Regions from separate parts of the Streptomyces sp. NPDC059499 genome, predicted to be linked through region 1. Evidence: riboswitches for the same ligand, from Rfam matches in the RefSeq annotation. Region 1 holds a riboswitch; the other holds the start of a gene.

Region 1 (7,109 bases):
GTGTGGGGGACCGGCTCAACGCGGAACAGCTGCGGACGATGGCGCTGAACGCCACCGCTCTGATCACCGCAGCGGCCGCTACCGAGTACGAGCACTACGTGAAGGTCCGCGGCGAACTGCGCGGACCGGCCGATGCGTCGGCCCCGGAGACCGCCTTCGGGTCAGCCCTCGGACCGCCCCCTGACGAACCGGACGGGGCAGGTGCGGGAACCCTTGCTGTCATCGCCGCACTGGCCCCCGTGCTCGCCGGCTCCGCCGCCCTCATATTCCTGCTGGTCGGCTATCTCCTGAAGGCGGTCAGCCCGGCCCTGGCGTTCGGGGGCACCCTGGTCGCCGCCGGATGGTTCTTCGCGGCGGTCGCCGCCGCGGCCATCCTGGTCGCCGCGATCGGACTCCTCATCACCGCGCTGCGGAACGGAGCCACCGCGCTGCCGGCCATGGACGACGAGCAGGAGTTGCCCGAGGACGTGGCACGCGCCAGGGAGGCCTGGCGCCACGCACTGCTGGAGCGGGGCATCCTGCCCTTCCTGCGGGACGCCCTGGCCGACCCGACCGCGGGGCCGGCCTCACGGACCCCGCACCGCTCGGCGAACCGCATCCCGAAGATCGGCTACAGCAGACCGGACTTCTCCGGCCCGCAGGACGGCCCCTCGGCCGGACCGCGTCCGTCCTTCACCAGCCCCGACTTCACCAGTCCCGACTTCGGCGGGCCTGAACACCAGCCGGAGTGATCCGGCCCGAGTTCCCGTACGTCGGAGTGGTCCTGCCGGGCCCCGTTCCCCGGGAGTGGTCCTTCCGGGCCCGGACCTGAGTCGCCGTGCCGCGTTCCGGCACAGCAGAGGCCGGGTGCAGTTCGCTGCACCCGGCCTCTGCTGTGTTCAGTGTGCGGTGGTGCTCCGATCCGGTCGGAGCACCCGCCGGACTCAGACGCCCTGCGGAGCCAGCTTGGGGTTCGCGCCGTACTCGTTGGCCTCGTGCGTGCCCTCGGAGCACATGAAGACGAGCAGGATGATGCCGCCCACGAGCGGGACGAACGAGATCAGGAACCACCAGCCGGAACGGCCCGTGTCGTGCAGTCGGCGGACGACGACGGCGAGCGAGGGGATGATCACAGCGAGGATGTAGATGATGTACGGGATCTGCGTGTCGATGGCGGCACCGATACCGAGCAGGACTCCGGCGATGATCACGTTGAAGAGCGCGAACATCCAGTACTCCTTGCGGCGCGCACGACCGCTGAAGCCCGCGTAGTTCTTGAGGACGTTCAGGTACCAGCTCACTGTGTTTCCCTCCCCTGGCGCCCCCCGTCGGGGCGCACACTTTTTCGGCCAAGCACAGCGGAAGGTAAGGCACAGATAAGGAAGTGGTCAAGCCAGGGCATGCCCCTGCCGAAACGTACATAGACCTGCCACGTTTTCGTGTCCCTACCGTCTCCGAACTGCCCCTGGAATCAGGAGATCAGAGGATCCATCACGTGAAACCAGCCATTGTTCATACTCTTCGTGCCCAATGCGGACAATCTGATGAACAGCCAGGCGGCACCGTCCCGGGCACGTAACGCCCAGGACAGCGCCGCCTTTTCTGCGTCCCCGGTATCAGTCCGCCAGCGGCAGATACACCCTGTTGCCGCTCGCGGCGAACTCCTTGGACTTCTCCAGCATCCCCGCCTCGATCTCCTCCTCCGAGGCGGAGGGGAGCAGGTCGGGGGCGAACTGCTCCGTGATGCTCCTGCTGATCTTCATCGAACAGAACTTCGGACCGCACATCGAGCAGAAGTGCGCCGTCTTGGCCGGCTCGGCCGGCAGCGTCTCGTCGTGGAACTCCCGTGCCGTGTCCGGGTCGAGCGCCAGGTTGAACTGGTCCTCCCAGCGGAATTCGAACCGGGCGTCCGACAGCGCGTCGTCCCACTCCTGCGCCCCGGGGTGGCCCTTGGCGAGATCCGCAGCATGCGCGGCGATCTTGTACGTGATGACGCCGGTCTTCACGTCGTCCCTGTTCGGCAGCCCCAGGTGCTCCTTGGGCGTGACGTAGCAGAGCATCGCCGTCCCCCACCAGGCGATCATCGCCGCACCGATGCCCGAGGTGATGTGGTCGTACGCCGGGGCGACATCGGTGGTCAGCGGGCCGAGCGTGTAGAACGGCGCCTCCTCGCAGATCTCCTGCTGGAGGTCGATGTTCTCCTTGATCTTGTGCATCGGGACATGGCCCGGGCCCTCGATCATCGTCTGGACGCCGAACCGCTTGGCGACGGAGTTCAGTTCACCGAGCGTGCGCAGTTCGGCGAACTGCGCCTCGTCGTTGGCGTCGGCGATGGAGCCGGGGCGCAGTCCGTCACCGAGCGAGTAGGTCACGTCGTAGGCCGCGAGGATCTCGCAGAGCTCCTCGAAGTGCTCGTAGAGGAACGACTCCTTGTGGTGCGCGAGGCACCAGGCCGCCATGATCGAACCGCCGCGGGAGACGATGCCGGTCTTGCGGCGTGCCGTCAGCGGGACGTACGGGAGCCGGACACCGGCGTGCACCGTCATGTAGTCGACGCCCTGTTCGGCCTGCTCGATGACGGTGTCCTTGTACATCTCCCAGGTCAGCTCCTCGGCCCGGCCGTCCACCTTCTCCAGGGCCTGGTAGAGCGGAACGGTGCCGATCGGCACGGGGGAGTTGCGCAGGACCCACTCGCGCGTGGTGTGGATGTTGCGGCCGGTGGACAGGTCCATGACCGTGTCGGCACCCCACTTGGTCGCCCAGGTCATCTTGTCCACCTCCTCCTCGATGGACGAGGTGACCGCGGAGTTGCCGATGTTGGCGTTGACCTTCACCAGGAACCGCTTGCCGATGATCATCGGCTCGATCTCCGGGTGGTTGACGTTGGCCGGCAGCACGGCCCGCCCCGCCGCGATCTCCTCGCGCACCACCTCGGGCGCCACGTTCTCCCGGATCGCGACGTACTCCATCTCCGGAGTGATCTCGCCGCGGCGGGCGTAGGCGAGCTGTGTGACCGGCTGCCCGTCGCGGCTGCGGCGGGGCTGACGGGGACGGCCCGGGAAGACCGCGTCGAGGTTGCGCAGGCCGCCGCGCGGCGCGGTGTGCTTGAGCCCGTCGTCCTCGGGACGTGCGGGGCGGCCCGCGTACTCCTCGGTGTCGCCGCGGGCGATGATCCAGTTCTCCCGCAGGGGCGCGAGCCCCCGGCGGACATCGGTCTCGGTGGCGGGATCGGTGTACGGCCCCGACGTGTCGTAGAGCGTCACGTCCTTGCCGTTGGTGAGGTGCACCTGACGGACCGGCACCCGGAGGTCCGGGCGCGAGCCCTGGACGTACCCCTTGTGCCAGCCGATGGACTTCCCGGCCTCGCTGTTCGCCACATCCTGCGCATTCTGGGTGTTCTGCGCATTCTGCTTCGAGGCAGGCGTGCGTGCGTCCGCTGTGGTCATGAGACCTACTCCCTACGCCGGCATTACCCGGTAACAGGTTCGGCGGTCGGCGCAGCGTGTCCCGTACGGATATACGGAGGTCAGCGCCCTCTCAGCCCGGTGCTCCGAGCTCCCGCGTGTGCAAAGGTGCCTCCACGCTAGCCTCCCTCCTGGCGTGCTGGCCAGAGGGCCTCTCCCGTTCTTGGGATGATCGCCCGGTGACGTCCTCCCCGAGCGCCCCCGAACCGCACGGCCCCCGGTCCGGCAGCACGCAGAGCCATGCACCGGGCCACACCCACAGCCACGGCCCCGCCGCGCCCGTGTCCAAGCATCTGCGCAAGGTCATCGCCGCGGTGCTGATCCCGTTCGCCGCCGCGGTCCTGGTCGGGCTCGTGGCCTTCTGGCCGGGCGGCGCGCCCTCCCACGAGCGCACGGGGGTCGGTTTCGACCGGCAGACACAGCAGGGCAAGGTGGTGGAGGTCGCCAAGGTGGACTGCGCGGACGTGAACGCCTCGCAGGTGCCGCCGACCGGCGACACCTCGACACCCTCGGGGCGTGAGGCGGTCAACGAGCAGTCGGGGCTGTGCAAGAAGGCCACGGTCGAGGTGACGACCGGCAAGGACAAGGGCCGTACGTTCGTCGAGATCATCCAGCCCGACGCGACCAGGCAACTGAGGGAAGGCCAAGGGGTGGTGGTGGCGTACGCGCCCGACGCGCCCCGTGATCTGCAGTACTCGGTGACCGACGTGGCCCGTACGTTCCCGATGGCCCTGCTGGCCGGGATCTTCGCCCTCGCGGTGATCGTGGTGGGCAGGCTGCGCGGGCTGATGGCGCTGATCGCACTCGTGGTCTCGTTCGCCGTGCTGACGCTGTTCATCCTCCCGGCGATCCTGCAGGGTTCGAATCCGCTGGTCGTCGCGGTGATCGGGGCCAGCGCCATCATGCTGATCGCCCTGTACATGTGCCACGGGCTGACCGCGCGCACATCCGTGGCCGTCATCGGCACGCTCGTCTCGCTGCTGCTGATCGGGCTGCTGGGCTCGCTCTTCATCGGCTGGGCGAGCCTGAGCGGCAACACCGACGACAACACCGGCCTGATCCACGGGCTGTTCCCGGACATCGACATGAGCGGCCTGCTGCTGGCCGGTGTGATCATCGGTTCGCTCGGTGTGCTCGACGACGTGACCGTCACCCAGACGTCGGCGGTCTGGGAGCTGCACCAGGCAGATCCGACGATGGGCGTACGGCGGCTCTACCGGGCAGGCATCAGGATCGGGCGCGACCACATCGCCTCGGTCGTCAATACGCTGGTACTCGCTTACGCGGGCGCCGCGCTGCCCCTGCTGCTGCTCTTCTCGATCGCCCAGAGCAGCGTGGGAACGGTGGCCACCAGCGAACTGGTCGCGATGGAGATCGTCCGGACCCTGGTCGGATCGATCGGGCTGGTCGCCTCGGTGCCGGTGACGACGGTGCTCGCGGCCCTGGTGGTCTCCGCGGACCGCACGGGGCTCGACGCGGAAGCCGGAGCCCCTGCCCCCGTACGGACCGGGAAGGGCCGACGCCGCAAGGCGTGAGCGCCGGGCGTACGGGGCACCGGTGTTGTCTGTTCAGCGGGTGATCCCTGTTCAGCCGGCGTTCTGTTCCTTGGCGAGGATGCGGCCCAGCGCCTCTTCCAGGTTGCCGTCGAAGTCACCCAGCGTGTGCTCCTGTCCCAGTGGCACCAGCTTGTCCGTCCGGTCGAGAAATGCCACAAGAGGCGCCGTGCCGGCGCGGAAGAGCGCCCGATCCGTGCCGACCTGGAGCCGGATGTGTACGTCGGAGAGACCCTCGGGCTCGGTCGGGCCGATGTGCACATCGCCGTCGCCGCTCGGGTTGTTGAGACCGTCGAGCAGCAGCTCACGGCCGAAGGCCCAGGTGACGGGGGCGTCACCTGGCAGGTGGAAGGTCATCCGGATCGCGTACGGATCGCCCACTTCGTACCGGAGCTCCACCGGAATACGGAACGAAAGCTCCTCGGAGACGAGGAAGCTCATCATGACCTCTGCTTGAACCGACTCGCGCATCGTTCAACCCCGCAGTAGATGAATCTGGCCAGGAATGATCCCCCATGGCCCTATTGACGCCATCGTGGTGCACGCGATAGCAGATCACAAGGAGTGATTTTTCAGATACTGATAGAGAACACGAACGAGCGCAAGAGACTGGTCACTTCACAGCGTAGTTGTTCGACTGCGGGGAGCAACCGTTCCTCTTGGTCCAGGGGCAGTGAAATGGCCATGGCCGCCACGGCAGTTCCCACAGTGATCGGGATGGCCGCACAGACCGTTCCCAGCGCATATTCCTGCCGTTCAACGACGGGTTCCATGCGGTTCATCGATCTCATCCGGTCGAGAAACGCCGGACGATCCCTTACGGAGTAGCGCGTCAGCGGTTGCACTGGGTGACGGTCCAGATGATCCTCACGCGCCCTCTCGTCGAGCTGGCCCAACAGACACTGACCGAGAGCATGCGCATGGCCGGTCTCACGGAAGGCTGCCCACTCCTCGACGGCGGGAAAGTCGGGCGTATCAGCCACCGCGACGAGGTCGATCTCCCCGTCGCGGTAGACGGCGCAGTACACGGGTGCGCCGATGACATCGGCCCAGTGCGCGAGCGATTCGATGATCACACCGCGACGAGGTGCGGCCGCCCGGCCTCCGACGAGGCGTTCGGCAGCTGCACCGAACAGGAAGACGCCGTTCTCCCTGCGCAGGTAGCCCTCGTGGGTGAGGGTGCGCAAAAGGTGGTAGGCGGTGGGAAGGGGAAGCCCTGCTTCCCGCGCGAGCTGCTTCGCCGGCGCCCCTTCCCGATGGGTGCCCACAGCCTCCAGCAGTCTCAACGCCCGCTGAACCGAACCGATCAACGTCGGGACAGCGGTACTCGATGCCGTGGTCAAAGGTCACCCCCAGGCATGGTGACGGGCGTTCAGCCCTCCCGCGGGGGCCGCCCCCACGGGCCCGCCGCGAGCCGGGGGTCCGGAGACCGGGCGGTCGCACAAACCACTGATCAGGACGGTGACGGGCAGTCATTTCCCAGCCGACGGCAGCGGTCTGCCACTGTATCGGCACCGTCCGTCACGGGTGAGGTTTCATCCTGGACTTAGCTCAGCTGGGCTAATCGCCGTATCTGCGGCCCGGCTCCGATCCCTCACGCTCCGCCCGACTGCCCGGCACCTCCCGGCGTTCCCGCTTACCAGTCGCTGCGGGAGGAGGACGCCAGGAACTTCCGCACGACGAAGATCAGACCGCCCACCAGGACGACGAACACCAGCGCCTTGAACAGCAGGCCGATCACGAAGCCGACCACGCTGGCGATGAGGCCGCCGAACACGACGATCGCGATGAGAGGCACCGCGACCCACTTCACCCACCAGGGCATCCCCGCGAAAATCTCCCGCACCGCCATCGTCCTTACCTCGTCTCTGTGAGTTCCTGCTTCGATGCTAGAGGCGTGGGGGTGGCCGGTGGGGGCCCGGGAGCCCTTGAAGTCCCCTGACCGATCCCCTAGGGAACCCCGAGGCGCCGGCTCAGCTCTCCGGCGGAGAGAAGACCACCATCACCCTGAGGTCCTCGGTGATGTGATGGAACTTGTGGGCCGTCCCGGCGGGGACGTACACGACACTCCCCCTGCCCACCTGTGTGGTCTCCATGCCGACGGTGATCGCGG
Region 2 (7,109 bases), on a different contig from region 1:
GCGGCGGTCTCACCGGTGTGCGGCTTGCCGCCGGTCAGCATCTCGTACAGCACGACCCCGCAGGCGTACACATCGGTGCGGGTGTCGGCCGTGCCGTGCTCGATCTGCTCCGGGGCGAGGTACGAGACGGTGCCCAGGAGCGAGCCGGTGGTGTCCGTGACCGTGCCCACCGCCCGCACGAGACCGAAGTCGGCGACCTTCACCCGGCCGTCGTCCCCTATCAGGACGTTCTCCGGCTTCATGTCGCGGTGGACGAAGCCCGCCCGGTGAGCGGCACCGAGCGCGGCGAGGACCGGCTCCAGGATGTCCAGTGCGGCCCGCGGCTGCAGGGCGCCCCGCTCACGCAGGACATCGCGCAGGGTGCACCCCGCGACGTACTCCATCGCCAGGTACACGTACGCGCCCTGGGCACCCTGGTCGAAGACGGCCACCACATTGGGGTGCGCCAGCCGGGCCACGGACTTGGCCTCGCGGATGAAGCGCTCGACGAACGCGGCGTCGGTCGCAAGGGCCGGATGCATCACCTTGAGGGCGAGCACCCGGTCGAGCCGGGTGTCCACGGCCCGGTAGACCGTGGCCATGCCGCCGACGGCGATGCGCGCATCGATGCGGTAGCGGCCGTCGAGCAGCTGCCCGACGAGGGGGTCCTGGAGGGTCGTGTCCACGGGTCGAGTCTACGAGCCGCCACGGACACGGCGGACGGCCCGGGGCAGCCCGGGGACCGTTCTGAAGCCGAGCCGTGACAGGGACATGTATGTGTTGTGACCTGGGAGCAGCCGTGTGAGCAGGTCGGGCGGCCGTGTCAGAAGGCCGGGCGCTCCGGATCCAGCACCGCCCGGCCCTCGGCGGGCGAGGACGCCTCGGCGAAATGCCGCTTCGGGATCCGGCCGGCCCGGTACGCCAGGCGCCCGCCGTCCACCGCGTGCCGCATCGCCGCGGCCATCAGCTCCGGCTCCTGCGCCCGGGTCACCGCTGAGGCGAGCATCACAGCGGCGCACCCCAGCTCCATCGCCAGCGCCGCGTCCGAAGCGGTCCCCGCCCCCGCGTCGAGGATCACCGGAACCGCGGCCTGCTCGATGATCAGCTGGAAGTTGTGCGGGTTGCGGATGCCGAGCCCGGAGCCGATGGGGGAGCCGAGCGGCATGATCGCCGCGCACCCCACGTCCTGGAGCTTCCGGGCGAGGACCGGGTCGTCATTCGTGTACGGGAGGACGGTGAAGCCTTCGTCCGCCAGGGTCTCGGCGGCGTCCAGCAGCTCGATCGGATCGGGCAGCAGGGTCCGCTCGTCGGCCACGACCTCCAGCTTGATCCAGTCGGTGCCGAGGGCCTCCCTGGCCAGCCGGGCGGTCAGAACGGCCTCGCCCGCGGTGAAACAGCCGGCGGTGTTGGGCAGCACGCGGATGGAGAGCCGCTCCAGGACGGAGAGCACCGAGCCCTGCACGGTCGGATCGAGCCGGCGCATCGCGACGGTGGTCAGCTCGGTTCCCGAGGCGATCAGGGAGCGCTCCAGCACCTCGAGGCTGGGCGCACCGCCCGTCCCCATGATCAGCCGCGACGAGAAGGCGGTGGAGCCGAGCGTGAAGAGATCGTCCGACATGGTCAGCCTCCCTGGACCGCGGTGAGGACCTCGACGCGGTCACCCTCGCCGAGAGCGGTGGCGGACCACTGGCCGCGCGGCACGACGGCCTCGTTGACCGCGGCGGCGACACCGGAGTGCGCCGCGGTCAGGGTCGCGACCAGGGTGTCCAGCGCGGTACCGGCCGGGACGGTGCGGTGCTCCCCGTTGACGGACACGGACACGGACGGGAGCGCAGATGCGGAAGCGGCGGTGGGCAGGGGCTCAGTCATGCGGGCTGCTCCTGAGGTGCTGAAGTGAGGGCTCCGGGGGAGGGGGTCGGTGACGCGGACCCCCGGCCGGAGGACGCGAAGCGGCTCGGCGCGAAGGGGCGCGCCTCTGCGGGCAGTTCGCCGGTGGCCAGCACATGGCCCATCACGTCACCGGTGACGGGCGTCAGCAGAACCCCGTTGCGGTGGTGGCCGGTGGCGAGGTGCAGGCCGGGCAGTGCCGTCGGGCCCAGCAGCGGGGCGTTGTCCGGAGAGGCGGGACGCAGGCCCGCGCGGGTCTCGGTCAGCGGCAGTTCGGTGATGCCCGGTACCAGCTCGTGGGCGTCGCGCAGCAGTTCGTAGACCCCGCCCGCGGTGACCGTCGTGTCCCAGCCCATCTCCTCGCTGGTCGCACCCACGACCAGCTCGCCGTTGGCGCGCGGGACGAGGTAGACGTGACTGCCGCGGACCACGGCCCGTACGGTCCGGCTGAGGAAAGGGGCGTACGCGGGCGGCACGGCCAGACGCAGCACCTGCCCCTTGACCGGGCGGACCGGTGGCACGACCTCCTCGGGGACCCCGGCGAGTCTGCCGCTGAGACTGCCGGCGGACAGCACGACCTGGTCGGCGATCGGCTCCGTACCGTCCGCGAGGACCGCTCCGGCCGCCCGGCCGCCCGTCACACGGAGCCGCTCCGCCCGGGCCCGGTGGAAGACCACACCGGCCCGCTCGCACGCGGTGACCAGGGCCGAGGCCAGCCGACGGGGATCCACCTGGTGGTCGCCGTCCGCCCGCAGTCCGCCGCGCACGCCGGGCGCCAGCATCGGCTCCAGCCGGCGGCACTCGCGGCCGCTCAGCCACTCCGACTCCAGCCCCGAACGCTGCTGCAGGGCGTGCAGCTCCCGCAGATGGGCCCGGTCGTCGGAGTCCAGCGCGACCGCCAGCGTGCCGCAGGCACGGAAGCCGGTCTCCTGACCGCTCGCTTCCTCCAGCTCGGCCACGAACGCCGGATAGCGGGCGGCGGAGGCGACATTGAGGCCGAGCAGCGTCTGCTCGCCGTAGTGGAGTTCGGTGACGGCCGCGAGCATGCCGGCCGCGACCTGGGCGGCACCGCCGCCCGGTTCGGGATCGGCGACCGCGACGGACATGCCGCGCCCGGCCGCCCGCCAGGCGGTCACCAGGCCGATGATGCCGCCCCCGACGACCAGGACGTCGGATCCGTTCTCGGAGATGCGCATGGGCGTCCAGCCCCTCCCTTCGCCGGCATGACCCGGATCAGGTTCGTACGGTCGGAGGCCGGCCAGCCTCCCTCTCAGCCCGGTGCGTCCGGGCTCCCGCGAGTGCCTTACGTTGGCCACCCTAAACCCCGCCACCCGCAGCCAGTAAGGGAGCAGCCACCGTGGCCCGTTCACTCGACGGACTCGTCCTGTCGCCCGTCGCAGACCAGGCACCCGGCCAGGTCGGCACCCGCACACGCTTCACCTACCGGGAGCGGGAGGGACGGATCTGGGCCGAGTACGCGGGCGGTGACGTCGTCCGCGGACATCTCGTCGGCACCAGGGAGGGCGACACCCTGGACTTCCGTTATGTGCAGCTGAAGCAGGACGGGACGACCTCCGGCGGCCACTGCGTCTCGACCGTCACGGAACTCCCCGACGGCCGGGTGCGGCTGGACGAGCGGTGGGAGTGGGAGTCCCAGGAGGGCAGCGGGACGAGCGTGGTGGAGGAGCTCGCTACCTGACGAACCGTCAGATGACTAGGGTGGCCGGGTGAGCGAGCAGACGGAACAGCGGGAAACGGGACAGAGTCCACACCGGGTCGTGGTCGTCGGCGCCGGCATGGCGGGCGTGCAGACCGCCGTGGCCCTGCGCGAACAGGGCTTCGCCGGCCAGGTCACCCTGATCGGCGCGGAACCGCACCAGCCGTACGACAGGCCGCCCCTGTCGAAGGCGGTCCTGCTCGGCAAGGCCGAGGACTCCGCCTTCGACGTCGACTTCGAGGCGCTGGACATCACCCTGCGCCTCGGCCTCGACGTGAGCGGACTGCGCGCCGACGCGCACGAACTGGACACCTCCGAGGGCCCCGTCCCGTACGACGTGCTGGTTCTCGCCACCGGGGCCGAGCCCGTCGTCCTGCCCGGCTCCGAGGGCGTTCCCGGCGTCCATCTGCTGCGTACCGTCGACGATGCAGCACGGCTGCGGCCCGTCCTGGAGCGGCAGCACGACGTCGTGGTCGTGGGTGCCGGCTGGATCGGAGCCGAATTCGCCACCGCGGCCCGTGCCGCGGGCTGTGCGGTCACCGTCGTCGAAGCAGCGGAACGCCCCCTCGCGGGCACCCTGCCCGCCGACGTCGCCGCCCCGATGGCCCGCTGGTACGCCGAGAGCGGAGCCGAACTCCTCACCGGAGCCCGGGTGGCGCGTGTCGACCCCGGTGCCGTCCACCTGGCGGACGGACGGGTGGTCCCCGCCGGAGCGGTGATCGTGGGCATCGGCGCCCGACCCGCCACCGGCTGGCTGGAGGACTCCGGCATCGCGCTCGGCCCGGACGGTTCGATCACCGCCGACGGCTCGCTGCGCACCTCCCTGCCCGACGTCTACGCCGTGGGCGACTGCGCCTCCTTCCCCTCCGCCCGCTACGGCGAGCGGCTGCTCGTCCACCACTGGGACAACGCCCTCCAGGGGCCCCGGACGGTCGCGGCCGCCCTCGCGGACGGGCAGCCCCGGACGTACGACCCGGTGCCCTACTTCTGGTCCGAGCAGTTCGGCCGGTTCGTGCAGTACGCCGGTCACCATGCCGCCGCCGACACCATGCTGTGGCGCGGAGACCCGGCGGACCCCGCCTGGACGGTCTGCTGGCTGCGCGAGGGCGTCCTGGTCGCGGTGCTCGCCGTCAGCCGGCCGCGCGACCTCTCCCAGGCGCGCAAGCTCATCGAGGCCGGGGCGCGCATCGATCCGGTGCGTGCCGCGGACCCCTCCGTACAGCTGAAGGCGGCGGCGCTGTAGGACCCGGGTACCTCCTTACGGGCGGCCCGGCTACCGACTGTCGGTCCGGGATGGCAGGCTTGTCCCTGTGACCGAGATTGACGCAAAGACCGATGTTCTCGTCCCCGCCTGGCTCCACCTTCCCGACATCGCGGAAATGCTCGATGTCGAGGTGACGCGCGTACGGCAGCTGGTCAAGGAGGGCCAGCTCATCGCCGTACGGCGTGGTGAGAGGCGGACGCTCCAGGTGCCTGCCGCCTTCATCGACGGCAACAAGGTGGTCAAGGGCCTCGCAGGGACCCTGACGCTCCTGAGGGACGACGGCTACAGCGATGAAGAGATGCTGGAGTGGCTCTTCACCCCCGACCCGAGCCTGCCCGGCACGCCCGCGCAGGCACTGAGTGAGAATCGCGGTACGGAGGTGAAGCGCCGGGCCCAGGCGCTCGCCGTCTGACCGGACGACCGTATGCGGGGTGCGGGCCGTGCTTCACGGCCCGCGCTCTGCCGTGACCGGCACCCGCCGGGCCGACGACCACCAGGTCGGCGGCCTGTGGGGCCGGCGACCAATCAACGGGGGGAAATCCACCATGTCCACGCCTCGCTCGCTGCTGGCCGACGCCCGGCTCTACCTCTGCACGGACGCCCGCAGACGGCAGGGCGACCTTCCCGCGTTCCTCGATGCCGTGCTCTCCTCCGGCGTCGACATCGTGCAACTGCGCGACAAGGGCATGGAAGCCGCCGAGGAGCTCGAGCACCTGGCCGTGTTCGCGGACGCCTGCAAGCGTCACGGCAAACTCCTCGCGGTGAACGACCGGGCCGACGTCGCCCACGCCATCGGCTCCGACGTGCTGCACCTCGGACAGGGCGATCTGCCGGTGCCCGCCGCCCGCGCCGTCATCGGCGCCGAGGCGGTGATCGGCCGTTCCACCCACGCCGAGTCCGAAGTGGACGCGGCCGTCGCCGAGACGGGTGTCGACTACTTCTGCACAGGCCCCTGCTGGCCCACCCCGACCAAGCCCGGCCGGTACGCCCCGGGTCTGGGGCTCGTCCGCTACGCCGCCTCACTCGACCAGCCGCGCCCCTGGTTCGCCATCGGCGGAATCGACGCGGGAAATCTGGACGAGGTGCTGGACGCGGGCGCACGGCGGGTCGTTGTCGTGCGGGCGATCACCGAAGCGGCGGATCCCGCCGCGGCGACCGCGGCACTCGCCGCGCGCATCAGGGCAAGCGCGGCCTGAGCGGGCGCACCGCGGGCTCCGGGGGGAGGCAGCTGTCCGAGGGGTGGACGGCAATCCCATCAATCCGGGCGAAAAGCCCCGCTCTGGTTGGGGTACCGCCGAGCCCTGGTTAACCTCCCAGTATGGCTCTTGGCACACCCTCCACCAGGACAGATCACGCACGCACCGTGCGTGAGCTGCTCGCGACCGGCAAAACGTCGTACTCGTTCGAGTTCTGGGCGCCCAAGACCGAGAAGGGCGAACGGAACCTCTGGAACGCCCTGCGGCGTGTCGAGGCGGTGGGTCCGAGCTTCGTCTCCGTGACGTACGGAGCCGGCGGTTCGACGCGTGCGGGGACGGTGCGGGCGACCCAGCAGATCGCCGCCGACTCCACGCTCACCCCCGTCGCGCATCTCACCGCCGTCGACCACTCCGTCGCCCAGCTGCGCAACATGGTCGGGCAGTACGCCGACGCCGGTATCCGCAACATCCTCGCGGTGCGCGGAGACCCGCCGGGCGACCCGATGGCCGAGTGGGTCAAGCACCCGCAGGGCGTGCGGTACGCGGCGGATCTCGTACGGCTCATCAAGGAATCCGGCGATTTCTGCGTCGGCGTCGCTGCGTTTCCCGAAATGCACCCGCGGTCGGCCGACTGGGACACCGACATCAGGCATTTCGTCGACAAGTGCCGTGCGGGTGCCGACTATGCGATCACCCAGATGTTCTTCCAGCCGGAGAGCTATCTGCAGATGCGTGACCGTGTGGTCGCTGCCGGTTGCGACACCCCCGTCATTCCCGAGGTGATGCCGCTCACCAGCGTCCGGCAGCTGGAGAGATTCGCCCAGCTCAGCAACGCGTCCCTGCCTTCCTCGCTGAAAGAGCGCATCCTCGCCGCGAAGGACGATCCCGCCGCTGTACGCTCCATTGGCATCGAGTTCGCCACGGAGTTCTGCGCGAAGCTGCTCTCCGAGGGTGTCCCGGGGCTGCACTTCATTACGCTCAACAACTCGACGGCAACACTCGAGATCTACGAGAATCTCGGACTGCACAAGCAGTCGTGACCGGCCGTACCCGCCACCAACCGGGG

What was found. Region 1 has a riboswitch for thiamine pyrophosphate ahead of thiC (phosphomethylpyrimidine synthase ThiC). Riboswitches for the same ligand answer to the same signal wherever they lie in the genome.
Region 2: it holds a riboswitch for thiamine pyrophosphate, as region 1 does, so the genes downstream of both, thiO (glycine oxidase ThiO) here and thiC (phosphomethylpyrimidine synthase ThiC) in region 1, are expected to answer to the same signal.

Annotation. Positions count from the first base shown of each region.
Region 1 covers NZ_JBHYTT010000002.1:539,684-546,792, reverse strand. Annotated here, with positions in the region: gene ACFW9O_RS07885 (hypothetical protein) at 1-731, shown strand, start outside; gene ACFW9O_RS07880 (DUF805 domain-containing protein) at 924-1,280, opposite strand; gene thiC (phosphomethylpyrimidine synthase ThiC) at 1,596-3,425, opposite strand; TPP riboswitch at 3,418-3,551, opposite strand; gene ACFW9O_RS07870 (YibE/F family protein) at 3,623-4,978, shown strand; gene ACFW9O_RS07865 (SsgA family sporulation/cell division regulator) at 5,030-5,467, opposite strand; gene ACFW9O_RS07860 (helix-turn-helix domain-containing protein) at 5,569-6,339, opposite strand; gene ACFW9O_RS07855 (DUF5326 family protein) at 6,633-6,842, opposite strand; gene ACFW9O_RS07850 (cupin domain-containing protein) at 6,970-7,109, opposite strand, start outside.
Region 2 covers NZ_JBHYTT010000006.1:34,275-41,383, reverse strand. Annotated here, with positions in the region: gene pknB (Stk1 family PASTA domain-containing Ser/Thr kinase) at 1-665, opposite strand, end outside; gene ACFW9O_RS16120 (thiazole synthase) at 803-1,597, opposite strand; gene thiS (sulfur carrier protein ThiS) at 1,600-1,848, opposite strand; gene thiO (glycine oxidase ThiO) at 1,845-3,062, opposite strand; TPP riboswitch at 3,060-3,172, opposite strand; gene ACFW9O_RS16105 (hypothetical protein) at 3,224-3,565, shown strand; gene ACFW9O_RS16100 (NAD(P)/FAD-dependent oxidoreductase) at 3,663-4,826, shown strand; gene ACFW9O_RS16095 (Rv2175c family DNA-binding protein) at 4,894-5,259, shown strand; gene thiE (thiamine phosphate synthase) at 5,393-6,043, shown strand; gene metF (methylenetetrahydrofolate reductase [NAD(P)H]) at 6,166-7,083, shown strand.